2 regions of the Vibrio sp. genome follow, and region 1 is predicted to be linked to the other one. Evidence: riboswitches for the same ligand, from Rfam matches in the RefSeq annotation. Region 1 holds a riboswitch; the other holds the start of a gene.
What was found. Region 1 has a riboswitch for lysine ahead of lysC (lysine-sensitive aspartokinase 3). Riboswitches for the same ligand answer to the same signal wherever they lie in the genome.

Region 1 (15,487 bases):
TGGTTTTTACGTGCCATCTCTTTGCCTTAATTTGACCATCTATTTCTCTATTTTAACAAGAATCATGGGGAGAAAGCGAAATTCTTGTTATCCTAGAGAGAACAAATCTTTAGAACTAAGTTGATATGGACGTAAGAGAGCAAGTTGCTCAACAGCGTGTTGAGCTTGAAGCCGCAGTCGCTAAAGCATTAGAAATGGCTGCAGAAAAGTCTGATGGTGCGGAAGTTGCGATCACTAAAACCACTGGCCTGAGTGTCTCTACTCGCATGTGTGAAGTGGAAAATGTGGAATTTAATAGTGACGGTGCGTTGGGTATTACGGTTTACCGCGGTCAACGTAAGGGCAGTGCTTCAACCTCTGACTTAAGTGAAAAAGCGATTCAACAAACCGTATTGGCTGCGCTCGATATTGCTCAGTATACCTCTGAAGATCCTTACGCTGGTCCCGCGCCTAAAGAGTTGATGGTCAAAGAGATCCCTGACTTGGATCTATTCCACCCAGACACGCCTGATCCAGACTATGCTGCCCAGGTTGCAATTGCCTCTGAGAAAGCTGCGCTTGAGTACAGCGATAAAATTAAACAAAGCGATGGTGCGAGTTACGATAGCCATTATGGACTGAAGGTATATGGCAATAGCCATGGCTTGTTGGCTAGTTATGCATCTAGCCGTCATAGCACTAGCTGCTGTGTGATTGGACAGGGTGCCAATGGTGAGATGGAACGTGACTACGATTATACCGTTTCTCGCCACAAAGATGATCTTTGGTCTCCAGAGGCTGTTGGCTTGAAAGCTGCTGAAAAGACTATCAGCCGTTTAGATGCGCAGAAGCTAAAAACGGGTCAGTATCCAGTGATGTTTGCAGCGGACGTTGCGACGGGATTGATTGGCCATTTAGTCATGGCGATTAGTGGTGGCAACTTATACCGAAAATCGTCATTCTTACTGGATCAATTGGGCGAGAAGGTTCTACCTGATTGGTTCAATATTGCAGAAAAACCGCATGTGCTGCGTGGTCTCGCATCTAGCCCTTTTGATAGTGAAGGTGTCTTTACCCAAGATCGAGAGATCATTACCGATGGCGTGCTGGCGACGTATCTGCTGACAAGCTACGCGGCACGTAAGATGGATATGACGCCAACAGGTCATGCTGGTGGTATTCACAACTGGTTTGTTCAATCAACGGGCCAGAGCTTTGAACAGATGCTGAAAGAATTGGGCACAGGTTTGCTAGTGACTGAAACAATGGGCCAAGGGGTCAATGTTGTGACTGGTGACTACTCACGTGGTGCTGCTGGTTTCTGGGTTGAGAATGGTCAAATTCAATATCCAGTATCTGAAATTACCATTGCTGGTAACTTAAAGCAGATGTTCCAGCAAATTGTTGCAGTTGGTAATGATGTGGAAACACGTTCTCAAATCCAAACTGGCTCAATTTTGCTTGAGTCTATGAAGGTTGCTGGCGAGTAGCAACTCCCTATACTTTGGCTTGAATAATAAAAGGTTGGCGTAGTGCCAACCTTTTGTTTTTCTTAGCCCTCAAACAACTCAGTGTGCAGCTTTTGGATCGCTTGCTTTGAGACGGACTCATGCACTAAGAAGCAGAGGTTGTGCGGACTTGCACCGTAACAGATCATTCGCAAGTTGAAATCCTCAAGTGTTCCAAAGACTTGTTTCGCATAGCCTTTGCTTTCGCTCATGTTGTTGCCGATAAGGGCAACCAGACATAAGTTGTGCTCGACGTCGACGCTACATAGCTCTTCCAACTCAATACGGGCAGCTTCAGGTAGTTGAGGGGCTCCGCCTGAGGTATCGGTTTGATCCAATGTTAACGAAACGCTGATCTCTGAGGTGGTGATTAAATCCACCGAAACTTTGTGTTTGGCTAATATTTCAAACACTCGCGCTAAAAAGCCGTAAGCGTGGAACATTTTTGCGCTACGCAGAGTGACCATCGTCTGGTTACAGCGCAGGGCCAATGCACGAAATAGCGGAGAGCTTTCTACCTGATGGCGAATCCACGTCCCACCTTTTTCAGGCTCTTTGGATGAGCCGACAAAGACAGGAATATCGTGACGCAAGGCGGGTACTAAGGTCGAAGGGTGTAAGATCTTCGCACCAAAGTTTGCCATTTCTGATGCTTCGCTAAAGCTGATTTCTGGGATTGGAGATGCCTTTGGTGCGATGCGAGGGTCTGTGGTGTAGATTCCAGGGACATCAGTCCATATCTCTAGGCCAGATGCTTGTACCGCTTCTGCAATGAGGGCTGCACTATAGTCGCTACCACCGCGTCCTAGTGTAGTGGTATTGCCTTCGCCATCTGAACCAATAAAACCTTGGGTTACGACAACAAAATCTTGGCATAGGGGAAGCAGTTTCTCTTCAGCCAGTTGACGTATGTTCTCTAGTTCGGGTTCTGCTTTACCAAAGTTACTGTCAGTACGAAGCACATCGCGAATGTCAAAACGAGTTGCAGCAACTCCTCGTTCTTTCATTAGTTGAGTAAGAAGGTGGGTAGACATTAGTTCCCCACATGCGACTAGATGATCGGTGAGTTTACTGCTGGCTTGAATAGAAGCGGCTTCTGCAAGGCTAGTGACAGTATCGAGGATAGTGTATACCTCGGCTGCCGCTTGTGCGGAATCTTCAAGTTGGTCCAATACCGCATTATGGATTTCAGCGAGTTTGGTTAATATTTCACTACGCTGCACTTGATCTTGAACGCCATTGGCGAGTTCGACTAACAGGTTTGTGACACCTGAACATGCACTGCTAACAACTAATTTGGTATTTGGATTTGATTCGATAATGGCTGCACAGCGGCTCATAGCCTCAAAATTTGCAACACTGGTTCCACCAAACTTAGCAACATTGAAATTGCCCACGGCATTTCTCCCACGACTTCCTGAAAATAAAACTGGGTGTTAACCCAACATCCGATGTTTGCTTGAAGAGAGAATGAGCGAAAGAGAGGTATTCTAAATATATGACTAACCTCAGAAGCTCATCATCAGGCTGTGCTGATGACAGTTGATGGGACTCAACCCAAGTCAACCGACAAACCAAAACCACACTTCTGGTTTACCTCGGCACTACTCCCCCTCAGTGAGCTGTATTGGAATTGTGGTTCCACAACACACCTACCTGGGTAGTGCTCCTCTTCTGCAACAAGTTACGTTGCGTGGCATAAATATTCGCCACTTATCCAGCATTGAACGTTTTTATGTGACCAATGTCAATGGGAATTTGTAACTTTATGCTCTTTATAAATTAACAAACTTGTGACACTGGTTTGACCTCAATACTTTGGGCTAATTGCTGATACGTTTGAATTGGATTATGGTGAGTCAATAACCATCGATAGAACAATAAAATAGTTTGCAAAGGAGCTGCCAATGACGATTCAAAGTTTTATTCCCCCGCACCGTATCTTAATGGGCCCAGGCCCTTCAGATATCTCACCTCAAGTATTGCAGGCGTTGAGTCGTCCTACTGTTGGCCACTTAGACCCTCTGTTCATCAACATGATGGATGAGTTAAAACAATTACTTAAGTATGCTTTCCAAACAGAAAATGAATTTACCATCGCCGTTTCAGCTCCTGGTAGTGCAGGTATGGAAACCTGTTTTGTAAACTTGATAGAGCCGAGAGAAAAAGTGATTGTTTGCCGTAATGGTGTGTTTGGAGAACGCATGCGTGAGAACGTTGTGCGAGCGGGCGGTATCGCGGAAGTGGTGGACGATGAGTGGGGCGCACCAGTATCGATTGAAAAGGTTGAACAAGCGTTAAAAGCTAACCCTGACGCCAAAATTCTTGCCTTTGTTCACGCAGAAACATCGACAGGAGCATGCACTGATGCCGAAGCTTTAGGTAAATTAGCCAAGCAATATGGTGTACTTACAATTGTGGATGCAGTGACATCTTTGGGTGGTGTTCCGCTAAAGGTCGATGAGTGGCAGTTAGACGCGGTTTACTCGGGCAGTCAGAAGTGTTTGTCGTGTGTTCCAGGGCTTTCTCCTGTGACGTTCTCACAAGCTGCGATTGACAAGATTCAAGCGAGGACGACGCCAGTTCAGAGTTGGTTCCTGGATCAGAGTTTGGTTTTGGGTTACTGGAGTGGTGAAGGTAAACGCAGTTACCACCATACAGCCCCCGTTAATAGCTTGTATGCGTTGCATGAGTCTTTGCTTATTTTGAAAAATGAAGGACTCGAAAATGCCTGGAATCGTCATCGTGATATGCACGATAAGTTAAAAGCTGGATTGGAAAAGCTTGGTTTTGAGTTTGTTGTTCAAGAGAGCTCACGTTTACCTCAATTGAATGCGATTTATATCCCGGAGGGAGTGGATGATGGCAAGGTGCGTAGTCATTTGCTCGAAACGTACAATTTAGAAATTGGTGCTGGCTTAGGCGCGCTTGCTGGAAAAGCATGGCGCATCGGTTTGATGGGCTATGGTGCGAGAGCAGAAAATGTCGCACTTTGTCTAAGAGCGCTTGAAGAATCGATGAGTCAATAAAGAAAAGGCGACCTCGAGGTCGCCTTATTTTATTTTTCTTGGTTATCGGTTTTCCTAGTCAGAGCGTCAATATCGGGCGGAATGTATTGCACTTCACTAAAGTTCTTGTTAGGGAACAAGAACTGAGCTTCACTGCGAATTTGCTCTGCTTTTTCCTCATCACCAATCCCCTGATAAGCCAAGATTAGGTTGTTGTAGAAAGCGGGTCTAGGTTTATCTTTGATGATTTTTAGTGACCAATCTATGTATGGTTGAATAAACTCAGGGTCTTGTTTGTAAAGGCCTATATTGAGGTAAGTACTATAGATATCCCAGTCGTAGCGGTCTTGCCAGACTATAGGGTTGGTGACTTGGCTTAATATATCTGGGTCTTTTGGTGACGACTTCTCAAATTGAGTGAGAATATAGTTGGTGTGTAACGCGCTGGTCATATATACGCCAGTCAAAATAGGTACAACGAGACTGGAGACTCGTAGTCCTGTTTGAGAAAGAAAACTGAATGAAGCGCTACGGTAGGTATTGGCTCTTTGATCGATCCAATAAAGTAGAGTGATAAAGGTTATCCAGTGAATGGCTGAATGATAAAAAGGATATTCCAATTGTGAATGCAGCACGATTGGGACAAATAGGGCGAATAAAGCTAGCCGAGTTCCTTTCTTGCCATGATAAATCCGAGTTAATACCAAAAATGCGGCGAGAATGATTGCAATAACAGGAACCAAACCACCTTCAACGCCCCAATATAGCAGCTCATTGTGAGGGTGATCCATGGCTGGTAACCCTGCTGGGTAGCTTACATTTAGCTGGTGTTGGCGAGCCGTATAGACGATATATTCTGATTCAAATTGACCATAGCCATAACCAGTAAAAGGTTTCTCAATAAACATATCTAACACTTGGGGATAGATGAACTCGCGTGCTTGATCGCTACTTAGTTTATTCGTTATTTGTTGTTGGGCGTTTTCTGATGGGCTGAACACAAAAGTATGTGTTAGGCCTAGAATGACGCCAGTGATTAATGAGATTGACCAACCCCAAAAGCGTTTTGGGGTCGCAAACCTAAATAGGTATGGGAGTACGCCAACCATCACCAGAATGGCGCTGAGCCAACCAGTACGTGATGCAAGTACAATCATTAGGGGTAAGGTTAATGCGGGCATGATGTAAAGGAGCGCTACATCACTGATTTTGGTTTGGTATTTGATTGGTTGGCGTGGTAATAGGTAGCCCGAGATCGCTAATCCTGTCGCTAAAAAGGTCGCCATTACGTTGGGTTGCTGAAAAATCCCATAAGGGCGGTTGTTGACGGTGTTATAACCAAAAGGGTTTCCAGGGGCGAGATATAAATATTGTACCCAGCCAATAATCGCTTCAATTGCGACCGCAATGACAATAAACCACAATAGTCGCTGCTTTTGCTTATTACTAAAACGGAACTGTTGTAATACGACAAAAAGAATGTATCCCGCCCAAAGCCCAGTGAGTTTTCCGATTGAGAGGATCAAATCTGAGGTTGGATAGAGCACTGGTACCGTAAGTAAAAGGCAACTAATGAAAAAGCCAATAGTTAGTTTGTTGTATCTAAGCTTTCCTTCGGTGCCTACTTGATACAGACCAATCGCGATTGCAGCACTGAGTGCCAACCAAGTGGTTGGGTTAAAAGACAACGCTAAACCAGAGCCTCCAGGGTTAGGCATAAAAAAGTGCATAGCCACAATATAGATAAAACCAAACGCAACTAAAAACGGTTTGATCAGTGGCACTTTGGGCTTTTGCTGCGCTAACTTTGTCCCAGAAACATGTATGGTGGCCATAGGTTCAATATCCTAATAAAAACAGACCAGCGAAAAATGCGCTGGTCTGTTTACTTTACTATTAATTGCTATTTTAACATAGGCTTAAGGAACTTGGCGGTATGAGAACCTTCGACCAATGACACATCTTCTGGTGTACCTTGAGCTACTATTTCACCACCACCTTGACCGCCTTCTGGTCCCAAATCAACGATCCAGTCGGCAGTTTTAATAACATCTAAGTTATGTTCAATCACCACTACCGTATTGCCGTGATCGCGTAAACGGTGAAGAACCGCAAGAAGTTGCTGAATGTCGTGGAAATGTAAGCCTGTGGTTGGCTCATCCAAAATGTATAGCGTTTTACCTGTATCTCGTTTAGAAAGTTCTCTAGCTAACTTAACGCGTTGCGCTTCACCGCCAGACAGTGTCGTCGCAGCTTGACCTAAACGAATGTAGGACAAGCCCACATCCATGAGCGTTTGCAGTTTACGCGCGATGACAGGAACGGGATCAAAGAATTCGCGAGCATCTTCGACGGTCATTTCCAGCACTTCATCAATGGTTTTGCCCTTATAACGAACTTCGAGTGTTTCTCGGTTATAGCGTTTGCCTTTGCAGACATCACATGGAACGTAGACATCTGGTAGGAAGTGCATCTCTACCTTGATAACACCATCACCTTGACAGGCTTCACAGCGACCACCGCGAACGTTGAAGCTAAATCGTCCTGGTTTATAGCCGCGAGAACGTGATTCCTGTGTCCCTGCAAACAACTCACGAATAGGAGTAAAAATTCCTGTGTAGGTGGCCGGGTTTGAACGAGGTGTCCTGCCTATTGGGCTTTGATCGATGTCGATGACTTTATCAAAATGCTCTAGCCCTTTGATTTCTTTGTATGGTGCAGGCATTGCTGTGGTTGCACCATTTAATTGGGTGTGAGCGATTTTAAAGAAGGTATCGTTTATTAGGGTTGATTTGCCAGAGCCAGATACCCCAGTAATACAACTGAACAGACCAACAGGTAAATCTAGGGTGACGTCTTTTAGGTTGTTACCGGATGCGCCAATTAACTGAACAGTTTTCTTTGGATCGCGTTTGGTTCGTTCTTCAGGTACGGCAATCTTTTTCACACCGCTTAAATATTGCCCTGTTAAGGAGTTCGGGTTGGCTGTGATTTCGTCCATCGTCCCTTCGGCAACGACTGTACCACCATGCACACCAGCTCCGGGACCAATATCAATAACATGATCTGCCATACGGATAGCGTCTTCATCATGTTCAACGACAAGGACGGTATTACCTAAGTCACGTAGGTGTGTGAGAGTTTTGAGCAAGCGTTCGTTATCACGTTGATGTAACCCAATAGAAGGTTCATCAAGGACATACATAACCCCAACTAAGCCAGCTCCGATCTGGCTAGCAAGACGAATACGCTGCGCCTCACCACCTGATAAAGTTTCAGCACTGCGTGAAAGATTAAGGTAGTTGAGCCCTACATTGACTAAGAATTGCAGCCGGTCATTAATTTCCTTCATCACTTTTTCGGCGATTTGAGCTCGTTGTCCTTCTAATTGCAGTGAAGAGAAGAAATTGAGCGCATCAGCAATACTTAGCTCAACGATCTCTGGCAAGGTTGTGTCACCAATAAAGACATTGCGAGCTTCTAAGCGCAGTCGGCTGCCATCACAGCTTGAGCACGTTTTTGTTGAGATGTACTTGGCTAGATCTTCACGCACTGCGTTTGATTCTGTATCTCGATAACGGCGCTCTAAAGTATTTAAGATTCCTTCAAACGGATGACGTTTTACTCGTATATCACCGCGATCGTTAATGTATTTAAACTCTACTTCTGTTCTGCCAGAGCCAGTTAAAATAATCTCACGAGTTCTCTTCGGTAGCGACTTAAAGGGAGCATACAGGTCAAAGCCGTAATGCTCAGCCAAAGAGGAGAGCATTTGGAAGTAGTAATAATTCTTTTGATCCCAGCCACGAATAGTGCCTTCAGCCAAGCTCAATGAGTCATCTACAATGACACGGTCAGGATCGAAGTATTGTTGTACACCTAGACCATCACAGGTGTGACAAGCCCCTGCTGGATTGTTGAACGAGAATAAGCGAGGTTCCAGTTCCTGCATGCTATAGCCACAGTGAGAGCACGCAAAGTTGGCTGAGAAGACAATCTCACCTCCATCTCCATCCATGGGAGCAACGACAGCGATACCACCAGATAGCTCCAAACTTGTTTCAAAGGATTCTGCGAGGCGTTGTTGGAGATCACTGCGTACCTTGAAGCGATCAACCACTACTTCAATCGTATGTTTTTTATGTAACTCTAGAGTGGGTGGATCGGATAAGTCGCAGGTTTCCCCGTCGATGCGAGCGCGAATAAATCCTTGTGCAGCTAAGTTTTCTAGCGTTTTGACATGCTCACCTTTGCGCTCTTTAACGATCGGAGCGAGCAACATCATCTTTGAGCCTTCGGGCAATTCAAGTACTTTGTCCACCATTTGTGAGACAGTTTGCGCGGCAAGTGGAACCTGATGTTCAGGACATCGAGGTTCGCCAACTCGAGCGTAGAGTAACCTCAGGTAGTCATACACTTCGGTAATCGTGCCGACCGTTGAACGAGGGTTATGAGAGGTTGATTTCTGCTCGATAGATATTGCTGGAGAGAGGCCTTCAATGTGGTCAACATCTGGCTTTTCCATTAAAGAGAGAAACTGGCGGGCGTATGCAGAGAGTGATTCGACATAACGACGTTGACCTTCTGCGTACAAAGTATCAAAAGCTAATGAGGATTTTCCTGAGCCGGATAAGCCCGTAATGACAGTCAGCTTATCTCTAGGTATCGTTAGATTGATATTTTTCAGGTTGTGGGTGCGGGCACCGCGAACTTCTATCTGATCCATTCTCATCACTCAATGCAAAAATTAGTCAGCTAAGTATTACATAGTGTGAGAAATGTTCAAAGAAAATACTGGATAAAAAAACAGTAACAAAAAGGCGACTCACGGAGCCGCCTCTGACACAAATAAGACGATTATGCGTCTTCTTTCGTTGTTTTTTGTTTGCCTAGCTCAGACTTTTTTGAGTCCTTTAAGTATAGGTTTTCAAAACAGAAGTTAGTTGCTTCAATGTAGCCTTCAACGCTACCACAGTCGAAGCGTTTGCCTTTAAATTTATACGCTAAGACGCAGCCAGCTTGTGCTTGTTTGAGTAGTGCATCAGTAATTTGGATCTCTCCACCTTTGCCTGGTTCGGTATTCTCGATCAGCTCAAAGATATCTGGCGTTAGAATGTAGCGGCCAATGATTGCTAGATTACTTGGTGCGCTGCCTGGCTCTGGCTTTTCAACCATGTCGTCGACACGGTAAATGTCATCTTTGATCATCTCACCAGAAATAACACCGTATTTATGAGTTTCGTCTTCAGGCACTTCTTGCACTGCAACAATGGAACAGCGGAACTGTTTAAATAGTGTTACCATCTGCGCAAGAACGCCTTCTTGATCATTGACACAAAGGTCATCGGCCAGCACTACAGCGAATGGTTCGTCACCAACGAGTTCACGTCCGGTTAAGATCGCATGACCAAGACCTTTCATTTCGCGCTGACGTATGTAAGTGAAGTTAGCGCTCTCGATGATGTCACGAATATCGACTAACAGCTCTTCTTTATTTGTGCCACTGATTTGGTGCTCTAGCTCATAGTTTTTATCAAAGTGATCCATGATGGAGTGTTTACCACGGCCCGTCACTATGCACATACCGTCCATACCCGCTTGGATCGCTTCTTCGACGCCGTACTCAATCAGAGGCTTGTTAACCACTGGCATCATTTCTTTAGGCATGGATTTGGTTGCAGGTAGAAAGCGTGTTCCGTAGCCTGCTGCCGGGAAAAGGCACTTTTTGATCATCGTAAACCCTATATATTTTTCTTCATAATTTAACTGACGCGACAATAACATGCTTTCGATGAATAGATAATGAAGCTATCCACCGAAAGTTCAGAAATTGTACTGGAGTAGTAAAATTAAGACAACAAATGTTGTCTAGCCCAAGCTGCTGCTTGAACACGGTTTTTTACGCACAGCTTTTTGAAGATTTGGTATAGGTGGGATTTGACGGTGAACTCGCTAATAAATTGGTCGTCAGCAATTTGGCTATTAGAAGCGCCGGTCATCAGGCTACGTAAAATGTGAATTTCGCGAGTAGTGAGATCAACGGTAGCTGGTGCTGATTGCGTCTCAACCATATTGCGATAGTGGAACAGTAATTGAGCGGCTACTTTACGCGGCAACCAGTTTTCTCCATTGATGATTTCGCTACACCCTCGACTGATCACGTCAATGGAGTCGTTCTCGTAAAATAATCCTTTTAGGTGGCCAAAATTGAGAATTTCGTCTGTGGTTAATCGGCACTCTACATTAATGATGATGTTCTCAAATGTTTTGTTCGCCAGTGGTAATTGCCGAATTTGATTGTTTAGGCATGAGTAATCATGATGATCGATCATCAGAATTCGGTGTTTATTCCTTTGCAGTGCCAGCATTAAATCTTTAGGCTCGATATAGGGGATTTCGATACCTAGGCTTTGCTCAATTTTGTTTACTACAGGATGAGGGGCATTCTTGTTTTCACATAAAAAATGAATGGTTCTCATGTAACTATTTTTCATGGCAAATCCCTAACAGAGAAAAAGATAGCAGTAGCTTGGAGGAAATAGACAAGTAGCGCGAATCTAGGTTGAATGATTGCGTTTAGTTTCATACTGATGAGTAATTAACTTATCGCTCACCTAAAGTAATCTTTGATTTTTCTCGAAAATTTTAAGGGGGAGGATTTAGTGAACATCAATGACTAGACATTGTGTAGAGAGGCATTTGTCCCTTACGTAAAGCGTGTTATGCTATTGCGCTATTTCAACAACTCTCAACTTTTAGACGGAGCGAAACATGGCAAGCCGTGGAGTAAACAAAGTTATTTTAGTCGGTAATCTGGGTTCAGATCCGGAAGTTCGTTATATGCCGAGTGGCGGTGCTGTCGCAAACATTACCATCGCGACGTCTGAAACATGGCGAGATAAAGCGACTGGCGAGCAGCGTGAGAAAACAGAATGGCATCGTGTTGCTCTGTTTGGCAAGCTAGCGGAAGTTGCTGGTGAATATCTACGTAAAGGCTCTCAAGTATACGTTGAAGGGCAGCTACAAACGCGTAAATGGCAAGATCAAAGCGGTCAAGATCGTTACACGACAGAAGTTGTTGTACAAGGTTACAATGGCGTAATGCAGATGCTAGGTGGTCGCGCTCAAGGTGGTGCTCCAGGTCAAGGTATGGGTCAGCCTCAGCAGCAAGGTTGGGGTCAGCCTCAGCAACCTGCAGCTCAGCAGAGTCAACCTCAGCAGCAGTATTCTCAGCCTCAACAGCAACAACAAGCTCAGCCTCAGTATAATGAGCCGCCAATGGATTTTGACGACGACATCCCATTCTAAGAGCTCTGAAATGAAAAAAAGCCGCGATTTTCGCGGCTTTTTTATATAGTTAGAGTAATCAATTACCCCATAAGTACTAAGTAAACTTGTCTTTAGTTTATGCCTAGATTGCTGATGGGGACATCATATCTATTCAGTCAAGATGTACTAGAAAAGGAATTCTATTTCTATGAGGTATACCCCTACCTTAAAGCTCAGCACACGATTAGTCGCTTTTGTCACTATGATCGTGATTATAGCGATGTTTATCCTATTTCTAGGCGGTACACTTTCATTTAAACGCTTGGGACAGGAGTATTTAGACCATTCCCTTAAAGGGATTGTGAATGTCGTGGATAAGGAAATGGAAGATCCTGACGCTGCATATTCCTTACAACGCTGGATGCCTAAGATGCTTCAGGCTTCCAACATAGTTGAAATGGAACTCGCTTCCTCTTACGGGACTATCTATCGTTTCAAAGATACCTCGTCAAAGGTGGATCCTGCTCTGTTGTACCATGTTGAATACACCTTAGAGCGTAATGATGGTTATAAGCTGCGCTTCAAAGCAGTACCTCCCTACATAGGTTACGGCTATTCAATGCAAGCATTGTGGTCGATTACGCTGGCTGTCATCTTGATAATCTTTTGCTTAATGCAAGGCGTTAAATGGTTGAAAGAACAGCTGAGTGGTTCTGAGATGCTTGAAGAGCGAGGAAGAATGATTCTCGCTGGGCGAGTTGAAGAATACGCCAAAGGTGATGAAAAAGAGTGGCCATTTACTGCTAGTGAAGCTTTAGACCGCTTAATTGAAGAGTTACAAGATGCCAGACAAGAGAGGAGTCGCTTCGATACCTTTATCCGAACTCAAACCTTTCTTGACCAACTAACGGGAACAGCCAACCGGGTCTTGTTTGATAGTAAGTTAGAAGCAGCACTCTCAGAAAGTGGCTCACATGGTGGTGTGCTGCTCATCCGGATAGATGATTGGACTCAACTCAAAGAAGAGTATGGCAAGACCGTGGCAAATGACTTTTTGGTTGAAGTCGGTGATAGCCTAACCAACGTGATTCAACGCTATCCAGACGTAATACTCTCGCGTTACTACAGCTCTGACTTTGCGATCTTTGCACCAAGCCTATCGAGTAAAGAAGTCTCTAGTATAGCGACAAACTGCTTAAAGCAATTGGCTCGATTAACTCCTCCTGATGTCCTAGACCCTGAAAGTTGGGTTCACATTGGCGTGAGCATGTATCGAGAGGGTGAGAGCCAAGGAAGAATCATTGATGAATCTGAAACTGCGCTTAAAAGTGCTCAACTGCAGAGAGTCAATACTTGGAGTCGTTTCCAAAAGCATGTTAGCCAAGATGATGAAAGAGGTAGCGTTCGCTGGCGAACTTTGTTTGATCAAGTCGTTAAGCCAGATAAATTGCACGTTTTTTCTCAACCCTGCTTTCGATTGGACGAGCAACAAGAGCGCCATTTAGAGCATCAAGAGTTGTTTGCTCGTATTAATGATCCAGAAAAAGGGGTGATAAAAGCGTCTAGATTTAATTCGGCTATTGAATCAGTTGGTTACGAAATAATCTTAGATAAAGCAGTATTGCGAACAATCCTTCGTTATTTGAAAGTTTCCAAGGATTCAATGTGTTACTCTGTTAATCTGCATGTCGTTCCTTTTGCTGATAGAACCTATTTTAAGTGGTTTAGAGATGAGTTACTTCAGCTATCAAACGAGCAGCGAAAACGACTGATATTTGAGTTTGCAGAAGCGCGTTTAGTTAAGCACCTCGATTATATGCGTCCTGTTACTAAGATGATTTCTGGTCTAGGTTGTAAAGTAGCGGTGGGACAAGCGGGTCGCTCCATTGTTAGTACTCACTATTTAAAAGAGTTACCGATTAGCTACTTAAAATTGCACCGAAGCTTAGTGAAACAGATTGACCAAAGGCATGAAAATCAACTGTTTGTTCGTAGCTTGTTGGGGGCGTGCGCAGGGTTAGATACTCAAGTCATTGCCGTCGGCGTCGACAATAAGCAAGAACACAAAACAGTTTTGCAATTAGGATTGCAGGGTGTACAAGGGCGCTTTTTTGAGTCGGAGAAACAGATTATTCCTCAGAACAACTGTCATCATAAGATTGCAGGACATAAAAAAGTGCAAATTGGTCGCCGAAAACGCTGGTGAAAAACAACGATAAATGAACATACAATCAATACTGAGTAAATTCAGGCAAGACAAGCAGGTGAAACCTCAACTGACAATCGTGGTTCAACCTAGTGCTTTGTTTTTTTCTTCGGTGCAGAACGTTAGTTTACCTCCACAGGTCTCGTTTGACGGTGTATCGTGGCAAGACGCGTTAGTTAAAACCTTGAAGGAAACGGGCGTTTCTGGCATTTCCGCAGAGATTGTACTCCACTCAAATTTATATCAAACCTATCAAATAGATAAGCCAGCCATCCCAGATGAAGAGCTGGCTAGTGCGCTTCCGTTTCTGCTTAAAGACCTGATATCTGAGCGAGTGTCTGACATTATCGCCGATGCAATGCCTTTGCCTAACGGTAATAAGCTCCAGGTTTTCGTTGTTACACGCAGTTTAGTTGAAGAGCTTAATGAGGCTCTTAAACGGGTCAAAGTAAGCCTAGAGCGTGTTCTTGTTGAAGATGAAATTTGGGCCCATTCTGCAGGAGAGCTGACACAATTCTTACTGCTTCAACGCAGTAAGCAAGGGCAATTCAAAGTCAGTGCTTTTGTTGATGGTCAGTGCGCATTTCAGAGAACGATCCGCGGTGTTGTTGCCCCATTGACTGGTGTGGCAAGCAGTGCGTTGCAACTCGATGGTTTGGCGTTAGAACTGCAGCGATCTATTGACTATTTGTCTTCCCAATTACGCGGCACGTCATTGCATCAGATGCGTGTATGTTGCGATGAAGAAGATCAAAATGAAGTGGGTCAGGCTCTTTCTGAGCGACTAAGCGTCAGTGTTAGCCCTTTAAGTGATGCCAACGAAGAATCGGGAGCTCTGCTTGTTCACAGTGCTTCTAAGATCTCGTCGAGTTCAGTGAATTTGTTTCCTGAACAGCTCAAACCACGAAAAGAGTATTTTACGTTAACCAATGTTATGTTGGCTTGGGGCAGCGTTTTGGTCCTCTTAAGCCTTAGTTATACATTGCTTACTTATCAGCAGGCTGGTTTGAATAAAGAATTAGCGTTATTACGTTCGCAGCAGTCTGAATTCCGTCAGCAGGTAACAACGTTGAGTCAACGACTTACCAAGCACAAACCAACCCCAGCTAAGGTCGCTGCTGTTGCTCGATTGGAAGAAGAAATACGCTCAAAACGCCAATCTTTAGATGCGGTGAGTGAATATGATAACTCACAGCAAATTGGCTACTCAGGTGTAATGCGCTCACTTGCTAAGTTAGGGCGCAACGATATATCGCTGAGTTCGATTTCTATTAGTTCAGCTGGCCTTGACCTCAAAGGGCTGGCAAGAGAGCCACAGGTGATCCCAAATTGGATCAACCAATTTAAGAGTGAACTCGATTTGGTTGGGCGTACATTTGAAAAATTAACCATAGGTCGAAATGAGGAAGACATCATTACTTTCGAATTAAAAACGAAAGGAGAGCCAAAATGATGCAGCGATGGCAGGCTTGGAGTGATAAGTTTCAGCAGCTATCTTCTCGAGAGAAGTGGCTAAT
Region 2 (15,487 bases), on a different contig from region 1:
CAAAGGTGGAGTGGTCGATTCCCTGTACTTTGGCCGCTACCTGAGTCATTAAAAGATCCTACTGACAAGTCCAATAAAGCGCGCCTTGACCTAGTCAATAAAATTGTGACTGAAGATATTGAAAAGAGTAAACCGCAAATCATTCTAGTGGAAATGTCTACACATTTACTTAGATACCCACAAGGATTCGACTTCATCGAGCACTTTAGTCAATACCGTGAATTTGCGGACGTATTCCAGCACTATCAACATAGCGCTACGTACTCAGCACCTGAAAGTGATTGGGCAATTTATGTGAGGAAAAGGAATAAGTAGACCAAGCTACTGAAAACTTGGCCTAGAGAGGTTAACCGCGCTTTTTCAGTTCAAATTCAAACTCGTCAGGGTAAAGTACGACGCCCTCTTCTTCATTATTTGGAAATACGGCAATCGCAAGCTCATCATCTTCTAAACCATAAGTCCAACGGCTAAACCATTTTGCTGTCGAGATCGATTCGGCTTTACAATGCTCCCAATCTCCCGTTGCCCATTGATTAGCAAATTCTTCATGTGGCCATACTGGGACACAATCTTCATCCTCAGTATTCAACATCACGCAGCCATGCTCGTCAGTCAGGATCCAGACTTTACGGTGCTTAGCGATTTCTTTAATGCAGTAATTGAAACGCTCATCTGCACGCATTTTATTTACACTAGCGATTTGCTCTTGCGAAAGTGATTCAGACATGGGTCTCTCCACCATTTATTAAGCTAAAAAAACAAACGCCCACAGCTAGGCTATGGGCGTTTTAGTATTTGAAACTACAACGGGCTTAAGCAAGCTCAGTTTGTAGCCAAGGCCAGCCCTGTTTCTTGCGGCTTAGCGTGTTTTCCATCATAAGCATGCCATCTTTCTCATGCTTAACTAGCTTCTCAGCCCACTCACCTTTGAATAGTAGACGAGTTTGAGCCGTAGTGATGTCTGTTAGCATAACTGCAGCGAAGGCTAAACCTTCTTCAGCACAGCGGCGCTCTAGATCTGCTTCAAGCGCATCAATCATGCCGTCAACTTGCTCTAGAGTTGCAAGTTCAACTTGGCCTACAACAACATCGCGGCCGTTGAATGGGTAGCCTTTCAAGTCTTTCTCAACAAGTTCAGCAGCTGATAAACCTTCGATGTTTGTTTTTGCAATTAGAAGATCTTTGATGAAGGCATCAACGTCACATACATCAGCGATTTTCGCTAGTTCTTCAACAGCATCTTTGTCTTTTTGAGTACAAGTCGGAGATGCAAAACCTACTGTGTCTGACAGGATTGCAGACATCATTAGTTTAGCGATCTGAGGAGTGATCTCATGACCTTCAATCTTGAACATGTTGAATAGTACTGTGTTAGTACAACCTACAGGCCAGATCCAAGCTTCCATTGGGTTAATAGTCATTACGTCACCCAGACGGTGGTGATCAACAATGCCTAAGATTTCTGCTTCAGCCACATCATCCGGAGCTTGTGCTAGATCTGAGTAGTCTACCAACCAAATTTTCTCGCCAGCTACAGACGTGCGAAGTTCAGGAACTTCAGCGCCAGCAACTTCTAGAATGTGTTGCGTTTCACGGTTGATCTCGCCTTGGCGAATTGGCATTGCTTCAACGCCACGCGCTTTAAGTAGCTCAGTTGCTACTAGTGCACTACAGATACTATCACTATCAGGGTTCTTGTGACCTACAACTAGAATCATCTTATTTCCTATACGACTAAAATAGGCCCGTTCAGGGCAAATTACTCACGAAGGCGATACTTTACCTGAATTTTGAGATTTGTCATGGGTTAGCAAAAAGAAAAGCGTTTCTTTCAACTTTTTGTTGCAATTAATTCTCAATAAAATATATTGAGAATTATTCGCATTTGCATTTGTGTTTTTTATGAACTCACTTAGACTTTTCCAAATTGCCCCAACTTGGCTATCGCTTTCTCAGTTTAAGCCTGCTTATAAACGTTTAGCACTACCAGTCGCATTAATTGCTCTGGTATTAAATGAAACAACTCAAGAGGTGACTGTAAACACCTTATCAGATGCATTCTGGGCGGTATCTGCTTATGTTGCTTTTACTCTGGCGCTTTATCATTACTTATCGCTCTTTATGAGCAAAGAAAGCAAGGTGGTGAATCTTTACCAAAGCTCTAGAAACTACCAGGTAATGTTCGCTGCTCTGCTTGGCGCCTTACCTGGATGTGGCGGCGCAATCATTGTCACTACCCAATTTGTAAGCGGCCGTGTGGGATTTGGGGCAATTGTTGCAGTGTTAACTTCTACTATGGGAGATGCTGCCTTTCTATTGTTGGCAAGCAAACCCGATATAGGCTTTGCAGTTGTGGGTCTTGGCATCATCGTCGGGAGTCTATCTGGTTGGGCGGTTAACGCTGTCCACAAAGATGATTTTCTGCGTCCGGAGCTAAAATCTATCGGCCATCGCTTTGCTTGTCAAAAGAACAGCCAACAAAGCAATTTAGAGAAAAAAGCGATCAACTTGCAAGGGGCATTTTGGAAGTGGTTAATTGTTCCTGCGACAGTGATTGCCGCTCTTGGTTCATTCCAGGTTGATATCAATGCACTTCTGAGATTACCGGATATGGCTATTGAGTGGGTAGGTACAGCTCTTATTATTGTAAGTATGCTGCTTTGGTCATTGACTAAAGAGATCAAAGACTACGAATCAACTGTATCAGAAGACGTAAAACAGGTTTCTTCTCATCCACTACAAAAAGCCGCCCAAGACACAAACTTTGTAACAGCATGGGTAATACTTGCCTTTATGGCCTTTGAACTAATTACCTTCTTTGGTCATATCGACCTCGCTGCTACCTTCTCTGGATGGGGAGTGTGGATGCCGCTTATGGGGTTAGTCGTGGGCTTGTTGCCAGGGTGTGGACCACAAATATTGGTTACAAGTCTCTATATTTCGGGAGCTGCGCCTCTATCAGCACAATTATCGAATGCAATATCAAACGACGGTGATGCTCTGTTTCCAGCAATTGCGCTCGCTCCAAAAGCGGCGTTAGTTGCGACAGTTTACTCTGCTATTCCAGCGTTTATCGTCGGATATGGCTATTACTTCTTATTCGAATATACCGGCTAATAACTGTAGTTAGACTCCTTAAACCAACAAAAGCGCCCTCATTTGAGGGCGCTAATTATTTTAACTCGAGACTAGTTTATTACTTGTGACGTTCTTTGAGCTTATTGACTACATCGTTCATTGATAAGCCTTGGTCTTGAAGCAGAACCATCAAGTGGTAAATCAAGTCAGCCGACTCACACACTAACTCCGCCTTGTCACCCGACGTCGCCGCAAGCGCGACTTCAACGCCTTCTTCGCCCACTTTTTGCGAAATACGCTTGGTGCCACGAGAATAAAGGTGCGCAGTGTAAGAGGATTCTGGGTCGGCGTCCTTGCGGGCAGCCAGTAGCTGCTCAAGTTGATGAAGCCACACCATTTGGCTCTCTTCTTGTGGGTCACCATCCCAACACGTTGTTGTTCCGGTGTGACAAGTAGGCCCAATTGGGTTCACCTTAACCAATAATGTGTCATTGTCGCAATCTAATGCGATGTTCTTCAGCTGGAGTACATTGCCAGACGTTTCACCTTTGGTCCAAAGACGTTCTTTCGTACGTGAGAAAAACGTAACTTGACCCGTTTCACCCGTCTTAACTAGCGCATCTTGGTTCATGTATCCCATCATGAGCACTTGACTTGATTGAAAATCTTGAACGATCGCAGGTACAAGGCCGTCGACTTTGTCCCAGTTGATACGTTCCGCTAGCGTATTTACTTCTGCCGCTGCAAAACTCATAGACGCACCTCTACACCTTGTTGTTTCAAATACTGTTTGAGTTCACCAATATTGATGACTTGCTTATGGAAAACAGACGCGGCTAGAGCACCGTCGACATTAGTTTTCTGATAAGCCTCTGCAAAGTGATCCATCGCACCCGCACCACCTGAAGCGATGAGAGGCACATTGCACACTTCTCGCACCATATTCAGCTGCTCAATATCGTAACCGTTACGAACACCATCTTGGTTCATCATATTAAGAACGATTTCGCCGGCACCACGTTTCTGAACTTCTTGAACCCAATCACGAGTCTCCCACTTCGTCGCTTTAGTACGAGCTTCGTCACCGGTAAATTGGTAAACCTGATACTTACCTGTCTCTTTATCAAAGTAAGAGTCGATACCCACAACAATACACTGAACACCGAATTTATCTGCAAGTTGAGTAATCAGTTCAGGGTTGGCCAATGCTGGTGAGTTAATCGATACCTTGTCGGCACCAAATTCAAGAATACGCGCGGCGTCTTCGGCAGACTTAATGCCACCCGCCACACAGAAAGGAATGTCGATCACTTCCGCAACACGCTTTACCCAGCTTTTGTCGACTACTCGACCATCGCTGGATGCGGTAATGTCGTAAAACACCAACTCATCCGCACCTTCTTCAGCATAACGCTGTGCTAGAGGAACGATGTCACCAATGATCTCGTGGTTGCGGAACTGAACACCCTTTACAACTTGTCCGTCACGAACATCAAGACAAGGAATTATTCGCTTTGCCAACATGCAAATGCCTCCTCTGCTGTGAATTTACCATCAAGAAACGCACGGCCAACAATCACGCCTGATACACCGCTGCCTTTAAGCGCTTCGATATCAGCAAGGGAACCGATACCACCAGATGATTGGAATTGAACTTGTGGGTACTGTTTACATAGGTCAACGTACAGTTCCACATTGGAACCCTCTAGCGTGCCGTCACGTGAGATGTCAGTGCAAAGTACGTGTTTTAGGCCAACCGTTAAGTAGTCATCAACCAATGCTTCGATGGTGACACCCGAGTCTTCTTGCCAACCAGAAATCGCGACTTTACGAACGCCTTGCTCATCAATATTAATATCGAGGGCAAGTACAATCTTTTCAGCACCGTATTTTTCCATCCAGCCTTTTACAAGCTCTGGCTGCTTGACGGCCGTTGAGCCAACAACCACTCGCTGGGCCCCTGCTTCAAGCAAATCAACCACATCTTGTTCACTGCGTACGCCGCCACCAATCTGGATGTTCGCTGGTGTGCTCGCAAGCAGTTTGGCAATTAAATCAAGCTGACGAGCAGCGGTGTCTTTTGCGCCAGTTAAATCAACTAAGTGCAACCAACCTGCGCCGGCTTGGTGGTACAGATTAAACTGCTCTGCTGGGTCTACTTTGTATTCGGTTACTTGTCCGTAGTCGCCTTGGTATAAACGTACTACCTGACCTTCAATTAAATCTAACGCTGGAATAATCACTGAATTACTTCCCTTTGATTCTTTAAAATTACAGCTCTAAAAAGTTCTGTATAAGCTTTGAGCCAGCTTTTGATGAGCGCTCTGGGTGAAATTGAACACCGTAGTAATTGCCGCTTTGTACTGCAGCGGTAAATGGCTGGCCGTATTCACATTGCGCAATGGTGTAATCACCTACTGGCATACCGAAGCTGTGGACGAAGTAGAAGTACTCACCTTCTTCAATACCTTTAAACAGCGGGTGTTCTGGGGTCGACTTGACGGTATTCCAACCCATGTGCGGAAGAGGCAGTTCGCCAGTTTCAAGCAGCTTAACCTCGCCTTCACATAAGCCAAGGCATTCAACAAGCTCATCGGCTTTTTGGCCTTTTTCTTGTGACACTTTGCCAAGTAACTGCATACCTAGACAGATACCCAAAAGCGGTTTTTCAACTTGCTTAACCAATTCAATCAGGTCACGTTCTTGCAAGTTCTTCATCGCTTCACTCGCCGTACCAACTCCTGGTAAGAAAAGCTTATCGGCGGCAAGAACAACGCTCGGCTCTTTTGAGATTGTCACCGTATAACCAAGACGTTCAATCGCAAACTTTACAGAAGAGACGTTGGCGCAACCGGTATCAATAATAACTACGTTTTGATCACTCATATTCTGCCCTTACTAGAGTACGCCTTTACTACTTGGAAGCTCTGTGCCTTCGACTTTGATTGCTTGACGAAGCGTGCGACCAAAGGCTTTAAATAGGCTTTCAATGATGTGGTGATCGTTATGACCTGCTGATGATAGGTGCAGTGTACAAGCTAGCGTGTCAGTCAGTGAACGGAAGAAGTGAACCACCATCTCTGTTGATAGATCACCTACCTGCTCTCGGCTAAATTCTGCTTCAAACTTAAGGTAAGGACGGCCAGAAAGATCCAACGCACATTGCGCTAAACACTCATCCATCGGCAAGCTAAAGCCGAAACGACCAATACCACGTTTATCACCCAGTGCGTCTTTCAGTGCTTGGCCTAGAGCTAAAGCCGTATCTTCAACGGTGTGGTGATCATCAATGTGCAAGTCACCTTCCACGTTACATACCATTTGGAAACCGCCGTGAGTTGCGATCTGATCAAGCATGTGATCAAAGAAGCCAAGGCCTGTCGAGATTTGGTTACCGCCCTGCTCATCTAGGTTCACTTTCACTTTGATGTCAGTTTCTTTAGTGGTACGAACCACATCAGCCACACGCGCTTTAACGGTCAGGTCTTTTAGAATTTGCTTCCAACCCATGGTTTCTGGGTTGTACTGAATACCACGAATAGCCATGTTCTCAGCCAGTTGAAGGTCAGTTTGTCGATCGCCAATCACGACTGAGTTTTGGAAATCAACCTTGCCAGCTTGAAGGTACTCTTTCACCATACCCAGTTTAGGTTTACGGCAAGAGCAGTTATCTTCTTCGAAGTGAGGACAGATTAGAACATCATCAAACTTCACACCTTGAGATTCGAAGATCTCCATCATCATATCGTGTGGCGCATCGAAATCAGCTTGAGGGTAGCTGTCTGTGCCAAGACCATCTTGGTTGGTGACCATCACGAGTCGGTACCCTGCATCTTGGAGTGAAAGAAGGCTTGGGATAACAAACGGCTCTAGTTTTAATTTATCTAGGCGGTCAACTTGAAAATCTACCGGTGGCTCAACGATAAGTGTGCCGTCACGGTCGATAAATAGAATTTTTTGTTGCTTACTCACACGAACTTCCTTATTTCAATTTGGGTAGCTCTCGCAATCGGCAAGAGCCAAAAATCTGTTAGTTATAGTAATTTCTGATAAAGCCGAGTGTTTTTTCACACTCGTCACGGCTACCAACGCTAATACGAACACAATTCTCGATTGGAGAGTTACGCAAAATAATGCCGCTGTCCCATGCCGCTTTAAAGACTGCATCACCATCTGGGAATTTAACCAGCAGATAGTTACCCCACCCTTCAAAAACTTCCAGGCCTTGAATCATCGATAAACCAACCTGTAGATACGCTCGGTTTGCATTCAGGTCGAGCACTTGGAACTTAGCTCGGGCAAGACCAGCTTCAGAAAGTGCTTGAGTTGCGATGTCGGCAACAGGAATTGGCACAGGATAAGGAGCAATCACTTTCAGCAATACATTGATCAGCTCTTCGTTGGCAAGTGTAAAACCACAACGTAGACCGGCTAATGCAAATGCTTTAGACAGAGTGCGCAAAATGGCAAGATTCGGGTACTCGGCCAGAAGGTCCACCGTTGAAGCTTCAGGGCAGAAGTCGATATAGGCTTCATCCATCACCACTATTGCTTTGTCTTTGGTCATCTCAAGCAGAGAAACGATGTCTTCACGCTTAACCAAATTTCCAGTTGGGTTGTTAGGGCTACATACGAATACTAACTTAGTGCCTTCGAGGTTTTGTTTGATGCCTTCTAGGTCAAGTTGCCAATCCGCCGTAAGTGGAACCGTTTTACGCTCAACGCCAATAGTTTCAGCACTGATTGAGTACATGCCATAAGTCGGTGGACAGTATAGGATTGCATCTTCACCCGGCTCACAAAACGCACGAATAAGCAGTTCAATGCCTTCATCAGCACCGCGCGAGGTTAGTGTCTGCTCCGGTTTAACACCCGCATACGCGGCGTACGCTTCAATCAGTTCTTTTGGCTGACACTCGCTATAACGGTTTAAACGTGCAAAGTCGGTTTTGTATTCATTATCAAACGGAGATTCGTTAGCGTTAAGCCAAACGTCTCCGGTGCCGCCGATACGTCTTGCGGAAAGGTAAGGCGTTAATTTTTGGACTTGTTTACGTGCTAGCTTTTCCATCTCATTTATCCTTACGCTTTAGCAGCTAACTTCTCGACACGAATCGTTACTGCACGCTTGTGCGCATCTAAGCCTTCAGCTTCAGCCATAGTAACAACAGTTGGCGCGAGAATTTGTAGGCCTTCTGCACTCAGCTCTTGTACCGTCATACGCTTAGAAAAATCTGCCAAGCCTAAACTTGAGTAAGTACGTGTGTAACCATAAGTCGGAAGAACGTGGTTAGTACCAGACGCATAATCACCAGCAGATTCTGGTGACCAGTCACCCAAGAAAATTGAACCAGCATTGTCTAGCAATGGCAGAAGCTCACGTGGGTTCTTGGTTTGTACAATTAAGTGTTCTGGGCCGTAGTAGTTCGAAATAGACACAGCTTGAGTTAGCGACTCAGAGATAATAATTAGGCTTGATGCCAGTGCTTTTTCCGCAATATCAGCACGAGAGAGTTCTTTCAGTTGACGTTGAACCGCATCCGTCACTTGGTCTGCAATCACAGGTGATGGTGTCACAAGTACCACTTGCGAATCAGGACCATGTTCCGCTTGGCTTAAAAGATCTGCCGCAATAAAGTCTGCGTCAGCCGTTTCATCGGCCAATACTAAAACTTCCGACGGACCTGCAGGCATATCAATTGCAGCGCCACGGAAATCATTGCTCACTTGGCGTTTCGCTTCCGTCACATAGGCATTGCCTGGGCCGAAAATCTTATCGACTTTAGATACTGTCTCAGTCCCGTATGCCATTGCCGCAACCGCTTGGCCGCCACCGACATTGTAAACCTCATCGATACCACACAGGCGTGCTACGTATAAGATTTCATCCGCAATCGGCGGTGGAGAACAAAGCACTACTTTGCGACATCCTGCAATCTTTGCAGGTACACCTAGCATAAGAACCGTTGATGGAAGTGGAGCACTGCCACCAGGAATATACAAACCCACTTTTTGGATTGGGCGAGTAACCTGCTCGCAGACGACTCCGGGTTGAGTTTCGACTTTAATTGGCTGAGGCTTTTGCGCTTTGTGGAACTTAGCAATATTTGAATAAGCTTGATCCAGAGCCTGCTTCATATTGTCAGATAAGCGAGCACATGCATCTGTCACCTCTTGTTCAGATACGCGAATAGATTCTGGCTTAACTCGATCAAACTTTTCTGTTAATTCAAGTAGTGCTGAGTCACCTTCATTACGAACTTTTGCAATCACCTCAGCAACTGCCGCAGTGATATTGGCACCTTCCGCAATTGCAGGACGCTCTAGAATAGAATCTTGCTGAGATTCGCTCAGCGACTGCCAAACAACCGTTCTCATCTCTATTACCCCATCATCTTTTCAATTGGCAACACCAGAATTGAGCTTGCACCAAGTTCCTTTAGCTGCTCCATCGTTTCCCAAAACAGATTTTCGGTACTTACTAGATGTACGGCTACTTTTTCTTTATCAGTAGATAGAGGTAAAACTGTTGGATCCTCAGCTCCAGGAAGTAGCGCTTTAATTTGCTCAAGCTTACTTACTGGCGCATGTAGCATGATGTATTTAGACTCTTTCGCTTGCTGTACGCCTTGCATACGAGTCAGCAGTTTCTCAATAAGTGCCTCTTTGTCCGCATCAAACTCACCCGTGCGCTGGATTAGGGTTGCTTTAGATTTGAAAATGATTTCTGCTTCTTTTAGACCATTCGCTTCTAGCGTTGCGCCTGTTGAAACAAGGTCAGCAATCGCATCAGCAAGGCCTGCGCGAGGAGCAACCTCTACCGAACCAGTCAACATACAAGTAGAGAAAGGAACGCCTTGTTCGTCCATGTAAGCTTTTAGAAGTTGAGGGTAAGTGGTAGCGATGCGCTTACCAGCAAGATCTTGAGGGCCGTTGTACTCTTCGTCTTTATCGATAGCGATGGAAAGTCGGCAGCCACCAAAGTCTAAACGACGTAACGGGACAAACTCGTTTGGCTCGCCTAGTGCTTTACGATCTAAGCGAACTTCTTCTAATTCATTTTCGCCAATAAAGCCAAGGTCAACCACGCCATCCATAATTAAACCTGGGATGTCATCATCTCGAACCAGTAATAGGTCAATTGGCATATTTAGTGAGTGAACCACTAAGCGCTCACCCATGATGTTGAATTTAACGCCGCACTTTTTAAGAAGCTCTTGGCACTCTTTACTTAGGCGACCTTTTTTTTGAATTGCGATTCTTAGGCGTTGTGTCTGCATTGCTTTATCCCTGTGCAAATTTTTGAAATTTATAAACTTTTTAAGATTGCTAATACTGAAAAACCCTCGGAAGAGTGTGTCTCCCGAGGGTTCTAAATCTTGTTGTTTGCGATTTTAGACTCCGGGAGTATCCTGTCTCCCGGGTATGCGTGCATCTCCCGAAAGACTAGACTGGGTGATGATGGTGATGAATGTTCATGACTAAATTACGCATACTTAATAAGCTCTTATTGTTCGCTTTGTTGATATCCACACTAACTAAGGTGTAAACATTTTTCAACCATTTATTTAAACTTTTTTCAATTTGTATATGACAAATAAAAAGGGAGCCGAAGCTCCCTTTAGAAATGAATGTACGAACAATCAGTTAAGCGTTTTGACAGCTCGCCATTTTTGACTTGGATAACACCGAAAGCAGCACACAAACTGCAATAAACGCAACCGAAGACACAGCCAACGAGATACCTACTGAAGCCGTCATACCTAGAGTAACAAAACCGATGCACGATACTGCAGCAACCGACAACGCGTATGGCAACTGAGTCGCGACGTGGTCAATGTGGTTACAGCGCGCACCCGTTGAAGACAAGATAGTTGTATCTGATATTGGTGAACAGTGATCACCAAATACTGAACCAGCCAAAACTGCACTTAACATTGGCAACATTAGTGCAAGATCAGTGGCGCCTGCCATATCGCCCGCGATTGGTAGCATGATACCGAATGTACCCCATGATGTTCCCGTCGAGAACGCCATCAAACCAGATAGTAAGAATAAGATAACAGGTAACCAATGTGGATTGATGTTACCTTGAGCTAAAGTAGACAGGTACTTACCAGTGTTCATATCACCGATGACTGAACCGATAGTCCAAGCAAAGACTAGGATAAGGATCGCGCCGAACATTGATTTAGCACCGATCCAAAGCGTACGAGCTATCTCAGTACCCGCAATGCCTTGCTTAATTACTGTGAACAACGCAACCGCCAGACCAACTAGGCCACCATATATCAGTGAAGTACCAACATCTGTATTCTCAAATGCTCCTAATAGATTGAACTCAATCCCATCAGAAGCAAGTGCCTGACCACCTGTGTACATCATTGAAGCAACAGTCGCGATAATCAAGAATACGATTGGTAGGATTAGGTCAGAGACTTTACCACCTTCACTTTCTCTAATATCTAGCTCTTCATTTAGCTCATGTGCTTCTTCTGTGTCGTTTTCTTTATCTTTATCGAAGCCACGACCTTGAGATGCTGCGATTTCGTGCTCGCGCATTTTGCCGATATCAAGACCAAACCAAGCAACTGCAAATACCATTAGCAATGCGAAGATTGCGTAGAAATTCATAGGTACTAGACGTAGGTAAGCACCCAACGCTGAATATTCTGTAATACCGTGGGAAACAAGAATGCCACCTATGATTGTCATGATGTATGCACCCCAGCTAGACGCTGGCATGACCACACACATAGGTGCCGCTGTAGAATCTAGAATATACGCAAGCTTAGCGCGAGATACGTAGAAGCGGTCCGTTACCGGGCGAGAAATCGCACCTACTGCTAGGCTGTTAAAGTAGTCATCAACGAAGATGAACACACCAAGAAAAGCAGCAAGCAGCTTAGAACCACGTTTGCTTTTAACTCGAGTTTGAGCCCATTCAGCAAATGCTCGCGTACCACCAGAAAGAGTTAACAATGCTGTCATCATACCTAACAGCAGTAGGAAACCAACAATACTCATGTTCCAAGTATTGATGCCACCATCTTCGATGAACACACTTGAAACTGTGGACCCAACATAACCTAACGCGCTACCAAATGAGTAGTCATTCAATAGAATCGCGCCTAGAACAATACCGACACCTAACGAAACAAGTACACGACGTGTAACAATAGCAAGACTCAATGCCACCAAAGGAGGCAAAAGAGATAAAGGAGATGATGCAAAATCAATTAAATTCATGATCTTCAAAAACCAGTAATAAATGGTTAGAGATCTACTGCAGACTAATTGAAGGAATTCATTTCCAAACAATTGAGCAAAAATAAGCGATAGGCAAGCGAATGCTTCCCCAGCCCTACAGTAGCGCTCCATAGTTTTACAAATTATAGACTATGGCAGTGTTACCCCTTTCGAGTGTAACCCCAGCAAGTTTCTTTGATGAGAAGACTCACTTCGGCAGAATAACCTTTCTTACTTGTTCATTGGCATCACCCCAACAAGCTTTACTTATTTATTCCGCGCCTCTACCGCACCTTATGAAACTTTAAACTATTGAAAAGTCATTTTAACAATAATTTAACCATAAAAGTGCATTAGGTTCCGCTCATTGTACTTAAGTAGCACATCATTTCAATACATCACTCCAGTTTTATTGTTAAAAATATTCTTAACCCCAAAGGATTAACTTTCCAACTATTATGCATAGACATCCTATGCATAACTGGTATCCAGGAATTGAATTTGCCTACCAACAACGATACAACGTCGATATAAGTGAAACATTTTAAACCATACTAAATAACCAAATTCCAATTAATTGACATGCGACTAAAAGTTGACGGCAACACGTAGACGTTACAAAGACTGCTTACAATATATGAAACCGAATACTTAAATATAAGTTTAATAATTAACTAAATGGTCTAATTTACATCATTAAAAACATAGCTTGGTCACGAAATGTAGAGATAGAAAAAACAAATTCCCATAAATGAATTATATTTGTCAGGATTTAACTAAATTTACATTCACTATATTGTAATATCCGTTTTTCAGGATTATTATCTCTCATATTAGGCACTCCTTATAAAAGTGAGATTAAAATATGTCGGAACTAACAAAAACACTATTAAACATTCGTAGCTTGCGCGCTTTCTCTCGTGAATTAACACTTGAGCAACTAGAAGAAGCGTTGGACAAATTAACTATCGTTGTCGAAGAGCGTAAAGAATCAGAAGAAGCAGAACGTGCAGCTGCAGCAGAGCAAGAAGCAAAACTATCAGCTATCGCTGAACAAATCGCTAAAGATGGTATTGATGTTGAAGCTCTTATCTCTGCTCTAGCAGGTGAGACAAAAGGCAAGGCTAAAGCAAAATCTAAACGTGCTCCTCGTCCAGCTAAATACGAATATGTTGACGCAAATGGCGAAACGAAGACTTGGACTGGTCAAGGTCGTACTCCTTCAGCAATCCAAGAGCAATTAGATGCTGGTAAAGTTCTAGAAGACTTCCTTATTGAGAAATAATGAACCTTCTTTGTAAAAAGCGCCTAAACGGCGCTTTTTATTTATGTACTAAATAAAAAACCTCACATTAGTGAGGTTTTTTATTGTTATCTTTCCCAGTATGCTTCTTCTAAGCTATCTTCTCGCTCTGGTAACCCTCTCGACAATCTAGGAGAGTGTTGAACTAAAACTTCATAACTAGCTCGGTTGGAGTATTTACATACCTGAGAAAAAGATGAGTACGTCAAATACGCGTGAGCGTGTTTGCTAGAATTGGGAACGTTCTCTTTATGATATTTATTTGCAGCCATATCATGTAATAACGCAGATAAAGCCGCGTCACCTGCACCGTTCGTGTTCTTAATTTTTTCAGGTCCACCCATATAAGGTGAAATATGTGAGTAAACTTTAATAGGATTCTCACAGTTATCTTTTACTGCAGGGCGACTAAACTCGTAACGGTTAAATTCCGCGATACTGCCTGGAAGTAATGGCAAAGACGTTTCACGCTTCGCTGCCTCTTCCGTGTAACCCGCCATAAACAAGCCAACAGGACCCGCTGTACACAATACTAAATCAACCCATTCCAAAGCTTTATCTGAAGCCGCTAGTGGATCGGATTCACCAGTTAACGCTTCTGCTTCATCTTCATTCATTGCGACTACTGAGACGTGGTCACGTAAAAACTCTTGCCAGAATTTCGGGTCATCCTGAATAACAAACTTTGTACCCAGAGTTAATACAACAGGAACGTTATACTTTTTGGCATACTCTATCGCTCTCATTGTAGCTTCAGGCATTGGATCACCCTCTTTACAACGAACTAAATAAGCCGTTAGTACTAACGCTGAAGCGTTTTTAAAAATCTTCTCTGGGATGCTATCTGGACGAAGTTGGTTCATCTGGCCTTCGCTAATTGCAAAAGTTCGTTCACCATCTTCTGTAATTAATGCAAAACAACGTCCAATCGCACCTTCAACACCCTGAAGGTAATTGAGATCCATGCGGCTAGATGTATTACATAGATAACGATAACCATAACTACCGATCTTAATATCTTGGCTCATTACACCCAATAATGTCGAGCGATCATCCGCCAACACAGAGTAGTTATGCAACGTATTACCGATCGTGCCACCCGCGTATTCGTTGGTGATTAACTCATTCTGCTTAAGCTCAATATATAAAGCTTCTGCGGTTGCGTCATCGATAACTAATGAGTGTCCCTTACTCAATTTGTACTTTTCGATTAATTCCGAGCCCACCTTCGCTTCAATATCAACCAAAGTCTGGTCAATACCAATAATATGTGTGCGAGACATTTTTTTGCTTTCTTGCGCTTGACTCACTAAAGGATCACGAGCATGGACTGGGAAATAGTGTTTCGATTTACGTTGACCAGGAAATTTCATAGCTATATTTCTACGGTATAGGTTCGAGTAAGGGATGAAAGGATGCCGGATTCTACCGCGCACATTTAGACGCGGCAACAATCGCAATTATAGCAAACGTTTGCAATGAAAATTAATTTTCACGCTGTTGGATACGTAATAAATAAGAGGACTTATTCCCCTTCCATGAAACTTAAATCCGGCAGGCGCTCTAAATTTTCTGTGTAACGTTTAAGATTAAACTCGCCTTCATTTTTCATCACATCAAAAATCTCGATCGACATAGCGCAAGCCATCATCGCCACAGCATCCTCACGAGGCGTACCAGTCATCATTAATCTCATAAGAGTTTCTTTCACTTTGATTGGATTGCCGTCCTCCAATTGGTTCTCGATCACTTCGATCAAATGTGACTCTTCAAAGATTTGGTTTTCTTCACTCATTTGTTACTTCCACAGGGCTTGAATTTCGGCAACTATGCCACATATAGACACTCGATAGTAAA

Region 2: another riboswitch for lysine. It lies ahead of tet(35) (tetracycline efflux Na+/H+ antiporter family transporter Tet(35)); the one in region 1 lies ahead of lysC (lysine-sensitive aspartokinase 3).

What each region holds. Positions count from the first base shown of each region.
Region 1 is NZ_CFHWOM010000009.1:29,410-44,896, forward strand. It holds gene yjgA (ribosome biogenesis factor YjgA) at 1-17, opposite strand, end outside; gene pmbA (metalloprotease PmbA) at 126-1,469, shown strand; gene lysC (lysine-sensitive aspartokinase 3) at 1,532-2,884, opposite strand; lysine riboswitch at 2,992-3,169, opposite strand; gene AC4MRV_RS08450 (pyridoxal-phosphate-dependent aminotransferase family protein) at 3,395-4,516, shown strand; gene AC4MRV_RS08455 (PglL family O-oligosaccharyltransferase) at 4,546-6,330, opposite strand; gene uvrA (excinuclease ABC subunit UvrA) at 6,399-9,221, opposite strand; gene galU (UTP--glucose-1-phosphate uridylyltransferase GalU) at 9,353-10,228, opposite strand; gene AC4MRV_RS08470 (LuxR C-terminal-related transcriptional regulator) at 10,345-10,989, opposite strand; gene AC4MRV_RS08475 (single-stranded DNA-binding protein) at 11,267-11,803, shown strand; gene csrD (RNase E specificity factor CsrD) at 11,973-13,970, shown strand; gene AC4MRV_RS08485 (MSHA biogenesis protein MshI) at 13,984-15,423, shown strand; gene AC4MRV_RS08490 (MSHA biogenesis protein MshJ) at 15,420-15,487, shown strand, end outside.
Region 2 is NZ_CFHWOM010000003.1:138,057-153,543, reverse strand. It holds gene AC4MRV_RS04225 (hypothetical protein) at 1-315, shown strand, start outside; gene AC4MRV_RS04220 (DUF2750 domain-containing protein) at 347-727, opposite strand; gene AC4MRV_RS04215 (manganese-dependent inorganic pyrophosphatase) at 813-1,718, opposite strand; gene AC4MRV_RS04210 (putative manganese transporter) at 1,903-3,117, shown strand; gene hisIE (bifunctional phosphoribosyl-AMP cyclohydrolase/phosphoribosyl-ATP diphosphatase HisIE) at 3,197-3,832, opposite strand; gene hisF (imidazole glycerol phosphate synthase subunit HisF) at 3,829-4,602, opposite strand; gene hisA (1-(5-phosphoribosyl)-5-[(5-phosphoribosylamino)methylideneamino]imidazole-4-carboxamide isomerase) at 4,584-5,321, opposite strand; gene hisH (imidazole glycerol phosphate synthase subunit HisH) at 5,350-5,964, opposite strand; gene hisB (bifunctional histidinol-phosphatase/imidazoleglycerol-phosphate dehydratase HisB) at 5,977-7,050, opposite strand; gene hisC (histidinol-phosphate transaminase) at 7,109-8,149, opposite strand; gene hisD (histidinol dehydrogenase) at 8,161-9,456, opposite strand; gene hisG (ATP phosphoribosyltransferase) at 9,462-10,358, opposite strand; His leader region at 10,413-10,549, opposite strand; gene tet(35) (tetracycline efflux Na+/H+ antiporter family transporter Tet(35)) at 10,726-12,327, opposite strand; lysine riboswitch at 12,441-12,622, opposite strand; gene AC4MRV_RS04160 (H-NS family histone-like protein) at 13,193-13,612, shown strand; gene AC4MRV_RS04155 (inosine/guanosine kinase) at 13,699-15,003, opposite strand; gene AC4MRV_RS04150 (hypothetical protein) at 15,156-15,425, opposite strand.